Regions from separate parts of the Lactococcus sp. LG1267 genome, predicted to be linked through region 2. Evidence: predicted binding sites of a transcription regulator. Region 2 holds the regulator's gene; each other region holds the start of a gene.

Region 1 (5,881 bases), 270 kb from region 2:
CACCAGAACCTGTTGCCACTACGAGCGTTTTTTTTGTTTTGTCAATGATTTCGCCAGGCTGACCATGTTTTTCTGTGTCGATGGGACGACTATTGTAGATTTTGAAACGCCCTTCATTCCAGGTGGTATGTGCCACAGGGAAAGGATTCATACCGCGAATCTGATTAAAGATTTGACGATTATTTTTTGTCCAGTCTATTTTTTCTTCTTCAGGACTAATGTTTGGAGAAAAAGTAGCTTGCGTTTCATCCTGTGCTTCTGGCTTGATTTCTCCTGCAACATAGAGAGGGAGTGTTTCAAGAAGAAGGTCACGACCGACAACAGCTAATTTTTCAAACATTGTACCTACATTATCTTCTTCTAAAATCGGAGTAGAAGCTTTTGCAACCATATCGCCTGCATCCATTTTTCTAACCATCTCCATAATGGTCACGCCTGCTTCTTTTTCACCATTCATAATTGCATAATGAATAGGTGCTCCGCCACGGTATTTAGGCAATAAAGACGCGTGAACATTTACCGCAAAAGCCATTGCATCAAGCAATTTCCCCGGCAAAAATTGTCCGAAGGCTGCCGTTACAATACCTGCACCTTGAGCGCCAAAGGCTAACAATTCTTCCATTTCAGGTGAACCAGATAATTTCTCTGGTTGTAAAATTTTCAAGTTAGCTTTCAATGCTAACTCTTTTACAGGTGTTTGTCGAAGTTCTTGCTTACGTCCCACCTTACGATCTGGTTGTGTCACCACAGCTAAAATATCATAACGTTGGCTATCAATTAATCCTTGCAAAACCGTTTGAGAAAACTGAGGTGTCCCCATAAATATGATTTTCGTTTTTGTCATAGTATTATTTTAACACGTTGTCTAAACCTTTTTCTTAATATTTCAAGTGCATGATAATTTCCTTGAACAGGTTACTCGTGCTCTTCATCCTCCTCTTTTATTTTTCATAAAAAATTTTTTCTTATCCTATAAAAAATGTGTGCCCTTTATTATAACATTTTCTTACCCCCTATTCCTTTTCGTACCCTTAATTATAGGCTTTCAACTTAGGATAACTCTTCTTTACGATAAAAAAGAAAAAGAGAGAAAATCAATACCTCTCTTTTTGTTATTTATTCGCTCCGAAATGAATAAAAAATAAATAATAACTATATATATTTACCGGTATAAGGTATGGTTTGAGCTTCCATAAAATCATATGTTTCTACTTGCTCAACTTCGGTAAAGAAGGCGGTATTTCGCTCTGTGAGCATAATATTTCCCGGTACATCTTCTTCAAAACGTACTAAGAAAGTCGGTTTGCCTTTCGCAATCGCATAGCCTAATTCCCATGCAGTGCCCGAATCAGTATCCTGTCCATCATAATCTAAGATGGCAACAATCACATCAGCAGCTTCAACTTCTTTAACATCGTTTTCCATCGTAGCTTTTGCCCACACTGGTGTAAATGGCTCAATATCCTCTGCTAATCCTTCTGGACGTTGGCAACGCATCGGACTAAAATAAGACGCTACTGTTTCATTACTTGCAAGTGCTGCTTCTAATTTTTCCACTTTTTGAATTTGAATCTCGCTGAAAAAGGGTGCTGCAAGATATACTTTTACTGCCTGTTCAAATGGCTTGTTCATAATTTAAATCTCCTAATAACTCCATGGCTTGTTCGGTTGTTTCAACAAGATGAACGGCTTCTAAAACTTCTAAAGATAACATTTCTTCTTTGGTTTGTTGTTGAATCATATTAAATAAAGGAAGATAAAAGTCTTTATCAATGAAAATAACTGGGCGAATTGCTGTTTGCCCAATACTCATTTCTGTCAAGAGTTGAAAAACTTCTTCCATTGTCCCAAATCCTCCAGGCAAAATAATAAATGCTTCGCCCAGATCAATCAACTTGCGCTTGCGTTCATCCATATTTTTGGCCAGATAGAGCTCTGTTGCATTTTGGCGAGGTGGTTCTAAAGGCAAAACCCCATCCGGGTAAACAGCAATAACTTGTCCTTTGTTCTCTAGCACCGCATCTGATACAGCACCCATACATCCTTCTTGGGACCCTCCATAAACTAAGGTATGTCCACAACGCGTTATCGCTTCACCGAGTTTCTTGCTACGTAATAAATGTGTCGGATTTTTCCCATCACGAGCCGATAAGAAAACAGTCAGATTCATTTGTTGTTCTCCTTCTCAATTTCTGCGAGTTTATCTTTAATTTGTTCAAGGACAAACAATTTTGCTTCTTCATCCTCAACAAAATCATACTTATCGCCGTCAATCTGAATTTTAGGACAAATATCAAAATCCTCAAACCATTTTTCGTAACGCTTGTTTAACTCTTGATAATAGCCATACAATGAACTATCGTATTCCAATTGTTCAAATTCGCGTCCTCTTTTTTGGATACGTTCCAACATTTTTTCAAAGGATACACTTACATGAATCAATAAATCAGGGCGCTTTTTAAAAGTTAGCGTATTGATTTCCTCTAACATATTTTCCAATAAAGCATCATAAACCTCTACTTCAATCTCTGTTGCTCGTCCCAAATCTGCATTCAGGTGAAAAAGCAAACTGTCCTCATAAATTGAACGATCAAGCACGTTATTGTTATGCGAAAGTGCTCTTTTAATCGAGTCAAATCTCTTATTTAAAAAATAGATTTGCAACAAGAAGGCATATTTTTGTGGATCTTGATAAAAGAGAGGCAAAACCTCATTATCATCTACACTCTCATAGAACGCCTCTGTTCCCAGCTCTTCTGCTAACATCTCTGTAAGTGAACTTTTGCCAGCTCCAATTGTTCCAGCTAATACTAACACTGCCATTTTTTCCTTCCTAACTTTTTGTATTCTTACTCCCAGAATACTATTTGAAAAGGTTCATTGAGCTCATGAACACACTTTTTTTGTTCAAAATCGCCCCAACGCACAAACACAACATGTAGTGGTTAAAGGCATTTTTAATTATAACACAACACAACATATAGTGCTAACTTTAAAAATGTAAGCAATGAAAACCTGATAAAATTCAGACAATGTTCCACAAAAAAAAACGACAAGTAGCTTGTCATTTTTATACAAAACTTTGGGGTTCACTATCGATAAGAACTCTAACATCTTTATTTTCACGTTTTTGTGTTAAATCAAGGACCTGATTTAAGACTTCTTCCAGTTGCTCCTCAAAACGATACTTCACCAGTATCTGATAATGATAAAGATTATGTGTTCGTGCGATAGGTTTTGGAGTTGGTCCTAATATTTTAGCCTTCTCTGATAAACTTGACTTAATTATGCTTGCTATCTCATAAGCTTTTTTTGCAACTGTATCCTCATCCTTATGACTAACTAAGAGCTGAACCGTAAAATAATAGGGCGGATAAGAAAGTTGTTGCCGGTAATACATCTCCTGACGGTAGAAGGCTTCGTAATCTTGATCAGCAACAAGTTGAACCGCATAGTGACCTGGATTAAATGTTTGGATGATAACTTCTCCTTTTTTATCCGCACGCCCAGCACGTCCTGCAACTTGCATGAGCAGCTGAAAACTGCGCTCACTTGCCCGAAAATCGGGGAGATTTAAACCAGTGTCCGCATTAATCACACCGACCAGTGTCACATTAGGAAAATCCAGTCCCTTCGCTATCATTTGTGTTCCTAAAAGTACATCTGCCTCATGATGACCAAACTTATTTAAAATTTTCTCATGGGCATTTTTTGTTTTTGTTGTATCTACATCCATACGTAAAATGCGGATTTCTGGTAGAAGTTTTTCTAATTCTTCTTGAACCTTCTGCGTACCTGAGCCATAATACCTTATTTTTCGACTTTGACAGCTCGGACACGCTTGTGGAATCCCCTCTTGATGACCACAATAATGGCAATTCAAAGTTTTCGTATCCATATGAAGGGTCAAAGAAATATCACAGTTCGGGCATTCAACAACAAAACCACAATCTCTACACATCACAAAAGAACTATAACCCCGACGGTTAAGCATCAAGATTACTTGTTCATTTCGCTCAATTTTTTCGCGAATTTTTTGTAGTAAAATATCTGAGAAATTGGCCGACTTGTCACTAAGGTTATTACGCATATCTACGATTTGAACTTCAGGTAGGAAAGCTTGGTCATTAGCTCGATGTGTGAGTGTCAATAAATGATAAACATTTCGCTGAGCACGTGCTCGGCTTTCGAGACTAGGGGTCGCTGAACCGAGAACTAACCGTGCATGATGATATTGTGCACGTAATAAGGCAATATCTCTGGCATGGTAACGTGGGCTTGAATCTTGCTTGTAGCTTGTTTCATGCTCCTCATCAATAATAATAACCCCAATATTTTCTAAAGGTGCGAAGATAGCGGAACGCGCCCCCACAACAACCTGAGCTCGTCCTTCCTTTATCTTACGCCATTCGTCATATTTTTCACCATCCGAAAGTCCCGAATGCATAATCGCAACTTTTCCCCCAAAGCGCGCAATAAAACGATTAGACATTTGTGGTGTTAGAGAAATCTCAGGCACCAGCATAATTGCAGTTTGTCCCTTTTCCAAAAAATGTTCAATAACCTGTAAATAAATTTCTGTCTTTCCTGATCCTGTAATTCCTTCCAGTAAAAAAGGCTTTTCTGCAGAAGAAACAATTGCCTCAAAGGCAAGTTGCTGCTCATGATTCAAAACTTTTGCTTTATCAGGAACGACAGCTTCAAAAACAGCCGCTGTTCTTGAAATCTCTTTTTCAGTCACTTCAACAAGTTCATTTTCTATAAAATACTTGATGATAGCCGAAGAAAATGGTAAGTCTTTTTGACGCACACTTGCTTCTTGGTTTAAAAGATAATCTTTCAATTCTGCTCTTTTTTTGGCCGCTTTGCCAATCTCAAAGGTAGCCAATTTAGCATTTGCCTTTAAATACTTTTCTGTTTTCTTATTTTCTTTTGATTTTGCAGAGTAGCTAACGGATAAGTTTCCTGACTTGACATCTTTTAATGCTCGGACTTTTTGACTTTCACTAAGCGCACTCCATTTGGTTTGAATGCCTTCTTGATTAGTCAAAATCTTATCATAGCTTGAATTCAATAAATTAGGCAACATGGCTTTAAGGCAAGAAATTTTGTAAGAAAAGACAGTATGGCGCATTTCATCTGCCAAGCAGAGTTGTTCCTTTGTCAAGACAGGCTCTAAGTCGAGCAATTCCGCTATTTCTTTGAGTCCCTCTTCTTCCTCATCTACACTTTCAATAATAATTCCTTGAACTAGCCGATTGCCTTTACCAAAGGGAACATGAACGCGCATTCCTGGCTCAATCATCTCTTGCAATTCTGTAGGAATAGCATAGGAGAACGGTTTGTCTGTCTGCATCAGAGGAACATCTACAATAATTCGTGCTATTTTTTTGAACATTTTTCTCCTCTGCTTACTTTTTCTGTATCTAAATATAATAATTTAATTATAGCAAAAAGAGTTAACCGAATGTCAACTCTGAATTTGGGATAAAGAAAAACTTCCAAAGATTTTCTATATAAAATAAATCTTTGAAAGCTGGTACCATTTCTTATTCAGCTGCAGCTGCAGCTGCTTTAGCTGCACGATTACCTTTTTGTTTTGCTTCTTCTTCGGCTTCTTCTTTCGCGATTTGTTCGCGGATAAGTTTTTCAGCCATTTTTTGTTGAAGACGTTCTAATTCACGTTTTTCTTTCAATGTTTCACGTTTAGCATCTGGCGAAGGGTGAATCGTTACTGTTCCTGCCGCGATTTCTTCCAAGGCTTGTAATGTACGTTTAACAGATTTAAATTCCATTGTAGGACGTTCGCCATCACGCAATTCATGAGCACGTTTGGCTTCCAAAACAACGAGTGAATATTTTGAATCCACGTGTTGGAGTA
Region 2 (5,881 bases):
TGCTTTTGCTTTAAATATTGCACAAAATATTGGGACAAAACAAGATAAAACGGTGGCTATCTTTTCATTGGAAATGGGTGCAGAAAGCCTTGTTAACCGGATGCTTGCAGCTGAAGGAACGATTGAATCGCATAACTTACGTACCGGTCAGCTTAATGACGAAGAGTGGAACCAGTATTTTATTGCTATGGGGACACTTTCGAAAGCAAGTATTTACATTGATGATACTCCAGGGATCAAGATTACAGAAATACGGGCACGCTCTCGTAAACTCGCACAGGAAACAGGCAATCTTGGCCTAATCGTTATTGATTATTTGCAGTTGATTTCGGGGACAGGACGAGAAAACCGTCAACAAGAAGTTTCAGAAATTTCACGTCAGTTGAAGATTCTGGCTAAAGAGTTAAAAGTTCCTGTCATTGCTTTGAGTCAGCTTTCACGTGGAGTAGAGCAACGTCAGGATAAGCGTCCTGTCTTATCAGACATTCGTGAATCTGGGTCAATTGAGCAAGATGCTGATATTGTCGCCTTTCTTTATCGGGACGATTATTATGACCGTGCCGGAGCAGATGACGAGGATGATGGCTTTAACGATGTCCCAGAGGTAGACAATAAAGTCGAAGTTATTATTGAAAAAAACCGTTCAGGAAGTCGGGGAACTGTCGAGTTACTCTTCCTGAAAGAATACAACAAATTTGCTAGTATCGATAACAGATATGAAGACTAGCATTTCTAGGGGCATTCATGTTATAATGGATAAGATTTAAAATTTAAAATGGTAAGCTAGGCGGAAAACGCCTGTCTTTGCATTTCTAGAGAAAAATTGGAGAGTAAAATGGATAACCAAAATCAAAGCCAAGAAGTAGGAAAAATCGTAGATATCAGAAAACAAGTTGAAGAACATGTTGGTCAAACCATTGAAATTACATCACAATTTGGACGTAAACGTGAAAATCGTCATAAAGTCAACTTGATTGAGACTTATGCCACACACTTTGTTATTGAAAATATTCCTGCACGTGGTCCAAAAACAACAGAGTCTTATCAATATGCTGACATCTTGACTCAAACAATTTTGATTCACTATCCAAATAAATAATTTGTTTATTTGTGAAGTTTTCTAGTAGTGAGTGCTTATGTAACTAACTGCAACAATATCTAGGGTTTGCTTGGTCTTCTACGGAGCCGTTGCATTCACCAAATAGGGTTACATAAAAAGCTTCTCAAACATAAGAATATAAAAATCCAAAGAAAGGAGTAAATATGACATCTTCAAGCCTATCAATGATGCCTGTCAAAGGTGGTTCAGGAAATGCTTTTGTTGGCGAAAGCGACAATAAGCGTGTTTTTATTAAAAAAAATTGTAGCCCTTTTTTGACAAGTGTGTATCTTGAAGGTATTACGCCACAAGTCTTATGGACGAAGCGTACAGCAGAAGGTGACATGTTAGCTGCTCAACCTTGGATTAATGGCCATACGTTGAAACCATATGAAATGAATGATTCACGTATTGGTGAAATTTTGCGGCATTTGCATCAAAGCGAAAAGCTTATTGAAGCCTGTAAAAAGTTAGATAACGAAGTCATGCTTCCAGCTGATCTTTTGGAACAAGTACTGAGTAAAAGTTCAATCTTTGAAACCAATGGTTTTCTCTCAAATGTCGTTGTGGAACTCTCAGAAAATCTTCCAGAATTAAAGGAAGATGATATCACAGTTGTTCATGGTGATGTGAACCATAAAAACTGGTTAGTTGACGACGAAAGTGATAAAGTTTATCTCGTAGATTGGGATACTGTTCTTTTAAGTAGCCCTTTAGTGGATATAGCACATGTTCTAACACACTATATCAAACCAGAAAACTGGGAAGAGTGGCTCCATCAAGCAGGCTATAAAACAGCTAAAAATATAGAACATGAATTAATCTGGTATGGAAAACTTTCTTTCCTACGTCAGATTTCAGAATATATGGCAAGAGAGCAAATTAAGGAAACAGAGCAAGAAATTGCGCGTTTTCAAAATTTTTGCCGTTTATTTTAAAACTTAGAAAATAAAAATAGGAGGCTTGCCTTCTTATTTTTTCAAAAAATAGGAGAAAAAATGCGCGTAAGAAATCGTAAAGGCGCTGCGGAACACTTAGAAAGTAACGCACATGTTGTTGTAGAAAATCCAGCAGACTTTAAAGGACGTTGGGCAGAGCGTTTTGGAAATGATCATCCCATTCATATTGAAGTTGGATGTGGTAAGGGCGGTTTTATCACAGGCATGGCTGCTCAAAACCCAGAGATTAATTATATTGCGATTGATATGCAACTATCCGTCTTATCTCACGCTTTAGACAAGGCTTTGGAAGCCAACCTACCTAATGTACAAATGATGTTGGTTGATGGCGCAGCATTAACCGAATACTTCGAGGATGCTGAAGTTTCGCGTGTTTATCTGAACTTCAGTGATCCGTGGCCAAAAACACGTCATGAAAAACGCCGTTTGACTTATAAGTCATTTTTAGAAACTTATGAACAAATCCTGCCACCAGAAGGTGAAGTCCACTTTAAAACAGATAACCGTGGTCTATTTGAATATTCATTGGCAAGTATGAGTCAATATGGTATGATTTTAGAAAAAGTCTGGTTAGACTTGCACGCAGATGAAGAATTTGCCAAAGTCAATGTAATGACAGAGTATGAAGCAAAATTCTCAAGCAAGGGGCAAGTGATTTACCGTTTAGAAGCAAAATTCCCAAAGAGAGGTTAAGCTATGAGATGTCCAAAATGCCAATCTGAATCGTCACGAGTAGTAGATTCACGTCAAGCTGATAATATGATTCGTCGTCGACGTGAATGTGAAAATTGTGGAAACCGTTTCACAACTTTTGAGCGGATTGAAGAAATGCCACTTTTGGTCATAAAACGTGACGAAACCCGTGAAGTTTTTAATCGTGATAAAATTATTACTGGAATAGTGCGCAGTGCCCGTAAGCGACCAGTGACAAGTGAATCTATTGAAAAATTGGTTGATCGTGTCGAACAGAGAGTACGCCGCTTAGAGAAAAATGAAGTACGTACCGAAGTTATCGGCGAATTTGTTATGGAAGAATTAATGGATTTGGATGATATTACCTATGTTCGTTTTGCAAGTGTGTACCGTTCCTTCAAAGATGTGAGTGAAATCGAAGATTTACTTAAAAAGATTACGAAAAAAGACTAACGGTTCTATAAAAGAGAAATAAAAGGATGAACTATGAGACCAGGCGATTCATTTTCTATTCTAAATCGAGGAAAAATCAGCTTTGATGCTGATACTTTTTCGCTACTTTACTTGCCCATTATTGGGCGAGATGCTTTTGGGCTTTATCAACTCTTGCGCGTTTTTTCGACGGGCAAGATTTCTCATTTTTTAGAGTATCTTGATTTTGGTCTCAATCCTTTTATTGAAGCTTTAGATAAACTTTCAGGGATTGGGCTCGTGCGGGTATTTGACCAACAACCGGGCTATCTTATGGAGGTAAAAAGTCCTTTAACTTTTGAAGAATTTTTAGCAGACGAATTTTATAAGCAATTATTGATTTCACGTATTGGGGAAAATAAAGTTAAAGCTTTGGCAAAAAAACATGAACCGGATGCTTTGGAAATTACAAAAAAATTTCATGAAGTTTATGCTGTGAAATTTGAACCGACTCAGACAGTCGTTCAAGCAGAAAAATTTGACTTGAACTCTTTTAAGAGCATTATGGAAAACCAACATTTGACTTTTGCAAATGAAAATCAGGATATCTTGACCCTCTATGGTTTGGCGGAAAAATTTGATCTTAACTGGTATGAATTATTTAAAGCAGCTGAGCAAACTGCCAATGCTGATAAGACTTTAAATACAGCTAACTTAACAAGAATGCTTGCTGGGAAATCGGAACCTTTGCCTGCCTTATCGGAATTTCCTAAAGGTTTTCAAGATTTGATTGTTATTAGTAAAGAAGTTTCCCCGCGTGATTTTTTAAACAAGCTTAAACAACAAGCTGGTGGTTTTGCTTCGCAAGAAGAACTGAAGATTTTGAATAATTTAGACAAGCAAAATATTACTGATCAAGTACAAAATATTTTGATACACTATGTCTTGATTCAACAAGGGAATGCGAGTCTCAATGCTCGATTTGTCAATACTCTGGCAAATGATTGGCTGCGCCATAAAGTATACAATGCGGAAACCGCAGTGAAAAGAATACTGGAGCGTCAGCAGCAAGCAGAACAAAAGCAAAAAAGTAATAATAATTATAAAAACTCAGGTAAGCTGGTCAAAAAAGCGCCTCAATGGTCCAATGCCAGCTATGTAAACACGACCAGTGCAGAAGATATTGCCAAGTTCGAGCAATATAAGGCTTCCCGCCGTAAGGATAAGAAGGAGAATTGAGCATGGAATCAATTGGAGAACTTTTGAGTAAGCGCCCAGATGTACGTGGAAATTTTGACAAGCTCGTTGCTGAAGTGATGAAAAATGAACAAGTTCAAGCTTTTATTTCTGAAAATCAAATGACTGAAGATGAAGTACAGCGTAGTTATTCAAAGTTTTATGAATTTGTTAAAGAGCGAAAAAAATTTGAAGAACATGAAAAAAGGGCAGCTGATGGCTATGAACCTGTCTTGATTATGAATCATGGTTACGCAGATGTTTCCTATCAAACCACAGCAGAATTAGCTCATCGTCAAGAAATCAGCAATCAATTGCGTCGTGTTCAAATCATTGGTTTACCTAAAGAGATGAAGCAAATAGATTTTTATGCAGATGTCTTCACAGACAATCAAAATCAATTTGACTTGTTTCGGAAAGTGGAAAACTTTATCGACAACTTTCCCCAAGAAAAAGGGATTTATATTTATGGTGACTTTGGCGTAGGGAAGTCCTTTATTATGGCCGCAATGGCAAATGAGCTCTCGAAAAAAGGCATTTCCACTACTTTATTACACTATCCAACCTTTATTTCTGACCTTGATTTTGACAATGCGAAATATTGGGTCAATGAAATTAAAAAAGTTGAAGTCTTGGTTTTAGATGATATTGGTGCCGAACTCAATAATGCCTGGGTACGCGATAGTATTCTGCAAGTTATTTTACAGCATCGTATGCAAGAAAATCTTCCGACATTTTTCACATCAAATTTAAATATGACAGAGCTTGAGTTACATTTGGCTGAGACTAAAAAAGCAGATGAAATCTGGCCAGCAAAACGTGTCATGGAGCGTGTGAAGTATTTAGCGTCTGAAGTTCGTTTAGAAGGAGTAAATCGCCGACATGAATGAGACAATTGATCTGATGATGCAACATAGTTCAGTACGTAATTTTACGGATGAAAAAATTCCAGAACATGTATTAAAAACGATTGTTGATGCGGGACGTGCAGCACCAAACTGGAAAAACTTTCAATCTTATTCGGTGATTCTTGTGCAATCTCAGGAACAAAAAGATGCTATTTTTGCCCAACAGCCCCAAAAAGCAATTAAAAATTGTGCTGCTTTTTTGGTTTTTGTTGGAGATCTTAATCGAGCTAAAATAGCAGTCGAAATGAACGGTGGTGAGTTTCAACCAGAAGGTGTAGAATCGCTTCTTATTACTTCAGTCGATGCTGCAGTAGCTGGTCAAAATACATTACTTGCTGCTCAGTCTCTTGGTTATGGCGGTGTAATGGTCGGTTTAATTCGTGATCAAGCACGAGTAATTTCTGAGATATTAAACTTGCCTGATTACACTTATCCGATTTTTGCTGTGGCTCTTGGAAAACCTGCACGTGTAAATCCAGTAAAACCTAGATTACCTTATGAAGCTGTTGTATTTCCTGATAAGTATATTCCACAAGATGAAGAAGTACTGCACGCCTATGATAAAGTTCAAGATG
Region 3 (5,881 bases), 430 kb from region 2:
GGGGGATTAACTGCTGCAGAACTTGCTGCTGCTATCCCTGAAACAGGTGGGATGATTCGCTATATTCAACGTGGTTTTGGTAAACGTTGGTCATTTCTCTTAGGTTGGGCACAGTCTATTATCTATTTCCCTGCAAATATTGCAGCACTCTCTGTTGTATTTGGTACACAATTTTTAAATTTGTTTGGGATGAATGTGAGCGCAGCTAACACTGCAATAGTCGGTGTAATTGCAGCAATTACAGTTACCTTAATTAACTTCATTAGTTCTAAAGCTGCGGGAGGCCTTCAGTCCGTTACAACAGTGATTAAGTTAATTCCGATTGCCTTGATTGTTGTTGTTGGGTTACTTCGTCCTGGTGGTGTTGATTTCCAATTGCTTCCTATTACAGCAGGAGAAAACTTATCCTTGGCGTCTGCAATTGGTTCAGGTCTTTTAGCAACTATGTTTGCCTATGACGGTTGGATTTATGCTGGTAATATTGCCGGTGAAATGAAAAACCCTGCTAAACATTTGCCTCGTGCGATTATTCTTGGTATTGTTGCTATCATGTTTGTATATGTCTTTATCAATGCAGCTTATATTCGTACTTTAGGTATTCCAACCTTGATGGAAAATGATCCGAATCTCCCTGCTATTGTTGCCAATACAATTTTTGGTGGTATGGGAGGTAAACTTGTCACAATTGGTATCTTAATTTCTGTTTACGGTACAATTAATGGTTATTCAATGACAGGAATGCGTGCATCATACGCTTTGGCAACAGAGAAATCTTTCCCTTTCTGGAGAACGTTTAAAAAGCTTTCAGCGAGCGGCGTGCCCGTAAACTCAGGTATTCTGCAAGTTGCAATTGCAGCAATCATGTTAGTTGTAACAATGCTTTCAAGCGATGCTTTTGATTTCTTAACAAATATGTTGGTCTTTGTAATTTGGATTTTCTACACTATGGTTTTCATAACGGTCTTTATCTTACGTAAGCGCGAACCAGAATTAGTCCGTCCATATAAAGTACCACTTTATCCAGTTATTCCAATTATTGCAATCATTGGTGGTGTCTTCATCTTAGTCATGACCTTGATTAGTTCAGACTATATGAGTAACCAAGTTCCAGCCTTGGTTGGTGTTGTCTTTACCTTAATTGGTCTTCCTGTATACAACCATCTAGACAAGAAGTACCATCGTTAATATAGAAAAAAACTCCGAGTATGGAGTTTTTCTTTTGGAGCTGGAAGGAGAGCTTATTTTTTATCAGCATTTGCTTTTTAAAGTAAATTTGCTATAATTTGCTTATGAAAAAATTACTGGTATTGATTGACTTTCAAAATGATTTTATAGATGGTTCTTTGGGCACAAAAGAAGCGCAAGCCATTGTTCCAAAGGTTATCGAGAAGTTGGTGTCTTACGCTGAAAATGAACGACTTGCTACACAAGATACACACTTTGAAGATTACCTAACAACTCAAGAAGGACAAAACTTGCCAGTAATTCACTGTCAAAAAGGTACTAAGGGTTGGGAAATACGTAAGGAAGCACAAGTTGGCTTTCAACGTGTGTTCGAAAAAAATATTTTTGGTTCAGTAGAGCTTGCAGAATATATCCGCAATGAGAATGTGGAGCAAGTGGAACTCATTGGTATCTGTACAGATATATGTGTGGTTTCAAATGCTTTATTGATTAAGTCATTTGCTCCAGAAGTAAAAATTACTGTTGATGCCTCATGTTGTGCGGGTGTAACTCCAGAAAGTCATCGTGCAGCTTTAGAAACAATGAAATCTTGTCAAATTAATGTGATTAATGACTAAAAAAGAGCAAAAATAGCTCTTTTTTTATTTTGGGCCTCGACACTATATATAGTGTGCTTTCTTTTGTTTTCATAAAAAATGATACTAGATATAGTGGAAAAAGAAAAATTTATTTGATAGAATAGAAGCACAAGGAATTAAAAAATGGGGGAACGAAACAATGAAAATGGTTGAGGAAAGCACTGTTGTAACAGATCGAGAAATCAGTGTGATTAAGCGTGATGGTCGCTCCGTAAAGTTTGACAGCAGCAAAATTTTTGAGGCGTTGCAAAAAGCCGGGGACGAAATACTACCTCCGGCTTCAGAGGAGCGTATAGCAGAAATCTGCGATCGTGTAGTACACGAAATATTCACACGTTTTACGGATAATGTTAAGATTTATGAAATTCAAAGTATTGTGGAACATCTGTTGATGGAACTTGGTGAAACAAAGTGGGCGGAAGTTTACACAACTTATCGCACACAACGTGATCTTGAAAGAAGTAAGGCAACAGACATTAACTTTACCATCGAAAAATTGATCAACAAGGACCAAACGGTTGTCAATGAGAATGCCAACAAGGATAGCGATGTTTTCAATACACAGCGTGACTTAACTGCAGGTGCTGTTTCTAAAGCCATTGGTTTAAAGATGCTTCCTCCTCATGTAGCGAATGCCCACCAAAAAGGGGAAATTCATTATCATGACTTAGATTATTCTCCCTTCACAACGATGTCAAACTGTTGTTTGATTGACTTTAAAAATATGTTTGAAAATGGCTTTAAATTAGGGAATGCTCAAGTAGACTCACCTAAGTCCATTCAAACAGCAACTGCTCAAGCTTCACAAATTATTGCAAATGTAGCTAGCTCACAATACGGCGGCTGTTCATTTGACCGTGCTGATGAAATTTTAGCACCTTATGCAAAATTAAACTATGCGAAGCATTTAAAAGATGCGGAAGAGTGGATTGAGCAACCGGAAAAACGTGAAGCCTATGCTCAAGCAAAAACTAAAAAAGATATCTATGATGCGATGCAATCTTTGGAATATGAAATCAATACGCTTTTTACTTCAAATGGGCAAACGCCTTTTGTTACAGTTGGTTTTGGTTTAGGAGAAGACTGGTATGCACGTGAAATCCAAAAAGCTATCCTGAAAGTCCGTATCGGAGGTTTAGGAAAAGAGCATCGTACAGCTATTTTCCCTAAATTAATTTTCACCTTGAAGCGTGGTTTGAATCTTGAAGTCGGTACGCCAAACTATGATATTAAAAACTTGGCACTAGAGTGTGCCACAAAACGTATGTATCCAGATATCTTGTCTTATGACAAGATTGTCGAGTTAACAGGTTCATTTAAAGCAAGTATGGGATGCCGTAGCTTCCTTCATGGTTGGAAAGATGAAAAGGGCAATGAAGTAACTGCTGGCCGTAATAACCTCGGAGTAGTAACGGTAAACCTTCCACGTATTGCACTTGAAGCGGCAGGCGATAAAGAAAAGTTTTGGGAAATTTTTAATGAACGCATTGCCATTGCTAAGGATGCTTTGGTTTTCCGTGTTAATCGTACAAAAGAAGCCCAACCCAAAAATGCCCCTATACTCTTTATGAATGGGGCCTTGGGTCGCTTGAAAGCTGAAGATTCAGTCGATGAGCTTTATAAAAATGAACGTGCAACAGTTTCCCTTGGCTATATCGGCCTTTATGAAGTTGCAACAAGTTTCTATGGACCAACGTGGGAAAATAACAAGGAAGCAAAAGACTTTACTTTGGAAATCGTAAAACGTATGAACCAAGATTGTAAAGACTGGAGTAAAGAAACCGGTTATCATTTCTCTGTTTACTCTACACCAAGTGAAAGTCTGACAGACCGTTTCTGTCGTATGGATAAGGAGAAATTTGGTTCTGTTGCGGATATCACCGATAAAGATTACTATACGAACAGCTTCCATTATGATGTGCGTAAAAATCCAACTCCATTTGAAAAATTGGAATTTGAAAAAGATTATCCCGTTTATGCCAACGGAGGTTTTATCCACTATGCGGAATATCCAATGATTCAACAAAATCCTCGTGCACTTGAAGCCGTTTGGGACTTTGCTTATGATCGTATCGGCTATTTGGGAACAAATGCACCGATTGACCATTGTTATGAGTGTGGTTTCGAAGGAGACTTTACTGCGACTGAGCGTGGCTTTAAATGTCCCCAATGTGACAATGCTAACCCACAAACATGTGATGTGGTAAAACGAACATGTGGTTACCTAGGTAACCCTCAAGCTCGCCCTATGGTTCATGGTCGTCATAAAGAAATATCAGCGCGTGTCAAACATATGAATGGCTCTGTAGGTGTTCTTGAAGATGGCGAGAGCATTGACAGTGAAGCTGTAGATCATGCAAAGAGTAAGTTTGTAAAATAAAGTAAAAAGTGAATCTTAGGATTCATTTTTTTTATGAAAAGATAAAAAAGCAGGGACAAATTTTAAATTTTAGTGAAAATTCAAGAATAATATTGACAGTGTTTAAGTTTTATTTTATAATTTTAATGCAACCGCTTTTTTATATTTGTAAAAGGCGCGTAAAAAATTACTTTGTCTTGTCCGCAGAGTGATAAAAAATTTTAAGGAGTAATATGGACACTAAAAAAATTAGATGGTTTACCGTCGCATTTATCGCCTTCAACATGGTTTGGGGCATGGGAAATGTGGTCAATAACTTCGCCCAGCAAGGGATCACAGTTGTTACCTCATGGATTTTGATTTTGGCGCTTTACTTTGTACCTTATGCACTTATTGTTGGGCAGTTAGGCTCAACTTTTAAAGACAGTAAAGGAGGCGTAAGTTCGTGGGTTGAACAAACTTCAACAAAACGTCTTGCCTACTATGCAGCCTGGACATATTGGGTTGTGCATATCCCTTATCTGGCCCAAAAACCTCAAGCTATTTTGATTGCCTTTGGTTGGATTGGTCGTGGAGATGGACAGCTTGTAAGTTTGATGTCTGTTCCGATGGTTGCCATCATTTCATTGATTATTTTCCTTCTCTTCCTCTGGCTCGCAACAAAAGGTTTAAACACGCTTAAAGTTATTGGGGGACTTGCAGGAACAGCAATGTTTGTCATGAGCTTGCTCTTTATCGTGATGGCTGTCAGCGTTCCTTTTATTGCAAAAGACTTTGCAATCGCAACGCCAGATATGGGAAATATCAACACATATATCCCTAAATTCGACTTCAGTTACTTCACAACAATCTCTATGCTGGTCTTTGCGGTTGGTGGGGCAGAAAAAATTTCACCTTATGTCAACCAAATGAAGAGTCCTGCACGTGAGTTTCCAAAAGCAATGTTTATGCTTGCTGCAATGGTCGGTGTCTGTGCCGTTCTTGGCTCAGTTGCGATGGGTATGCTCTTTACAAGTGGTAACTTGCCTGATGACCTCATGGCCAATGGTGCCTATGCTGCCTTTCAAATGCTTGGCGAACACTATGGTATTGGCAATAGCCTGATGTATGTTTATGCCTTTACACAAGGTATCGGTCAAATTGCTGCGCTTGCCTTTTCAATAGATGCGCCATTGCGTATTTTGCTTGCGGATGCAGATCCACAATTTGTTCCAGCTTGGCTACGTAAAACGACTGCCAAAGGAACACTGATCAATGGTTTCGTATTGACAGGAATTTTGGTAAGTATCGTTATTTTGATGCCTTTGCTTGGAATAGGAAACATGAACGAATTGGTCAAATGGCTGACAAACTTAAACTCAGTGGTGATGCCAATGCGCTACATGTGGGTATTCTTCGCCTTTATCATGCTTAATCGTGCGATCAAACACTTTACTTCTGAATACAAATTTATCAAGCAAAAACGCTTGGCGATGTTTGCTGGTATCTGGTGTTTCTTGTTCACTTTAGTAGCATGTGTCCTTGGTATGGTACCAAAAGTTGATTTTGCTGCCGACCCTTCGGCTTGGTGGTTCCAATTGACTTCGAACATTTTGACCCCAGTTGTCTTAATTCTTTTAGGAATGCTCCTTCCATTTATTGCGCGTCGTGAGCAAAAAAAATCAAATGATTTAGTCTAAAAAGTAGTATAATAGAATGA

What was found. The regulator NrdR, encoded in region 2, represses ribonucleotide reductase genes. The targets are predictions, from matches to a motif close to ACACNATATATNGTGT.
Region 1: J0J33_RS00655 (deoxynucleoside kinase) is a predicted target of NrdR. The motif match lies at 2,930-2,945, and genes of this name have one in related genera.
Region 3: nrdD (anaerobic ribonucleoside-triphosphate reductase) is a predicted target of NrdR. The motif match lies at 1,842-1,857, and genes of this name have one in related genera.

The regions. Positions count from the first base shown of each region.
Region 1 is NZ_CP071295.1:120,490-126,370, forward strand. Features, by position in the region: gene fmt (methionyl-tRNA formyltransferase) at 1-844, opposite strand, end outside; gene J0J33_RS00645 (nucleoside 2-deoxyribosyltransferase) at 1,153-1,632, opposite strand; gene J0J33_RS00650 (TIGR00730 family Rossman fold protein) at 1,616-2,170, opposite strand; gene J0J33_RS00655 (deoxynucleoside kinase) at 2,167-2,823, opposite strand; gene J0J33_RS00660 (primosomal protein N') at 3,071-5,398, opposite strand; gene rpoZ (DNA-directed RNA polymerase subunit omega) at 5,550-5,881, opposite strand, start outside.
Region 2 is NZ_CP071295.1:1,940,382-1,946,262, reverse strand. Features, by position in the region: gene dnaB (replicative DNA helicase) at 1-727, shown strand, start outside; gene J0J33_RS09500 (Veg family protein) at 836-1,099, shown strand; gene J0J33_RS09495 (phosphotransferase family protein) at 1,264-2,037, shown strand; gene trmB (tRNA (guanosine(46)-N7)-methyltransferase TrmB) at 2,098-2,751, shown strand; gene nrdR (transcriptional regulator NrdR) at 2,755-3,204, shown strand; gene J0J33_RS09480 (DnaD domain protein) at 3,238-4,401, shown strand; gene dnaI (primosomal protein DnaI) at 4,404-5,288, shown strand; gene J0J33_RS09470 (nitroreductase family protein) at 5,281-5,881, shown strand, end outside.
Region 3 is NZ_CP071295.1:280,150-286,030, reverse strand. Features, by position in the region: gene J0J33_RS01430 (APC family permease) at 1-1,185, shown strand, start outside; gene J0J33_RS01425 (cysteine hydrolase family protein) at 1,290-1,802, shown strand; gene nrdD (anaerobic ribonucleoside-triphosphate reductase) at 1,963-4,203, shown strand; gene J0J33_RS01415 (APC family permease) at 4,416-5,861, shown strand.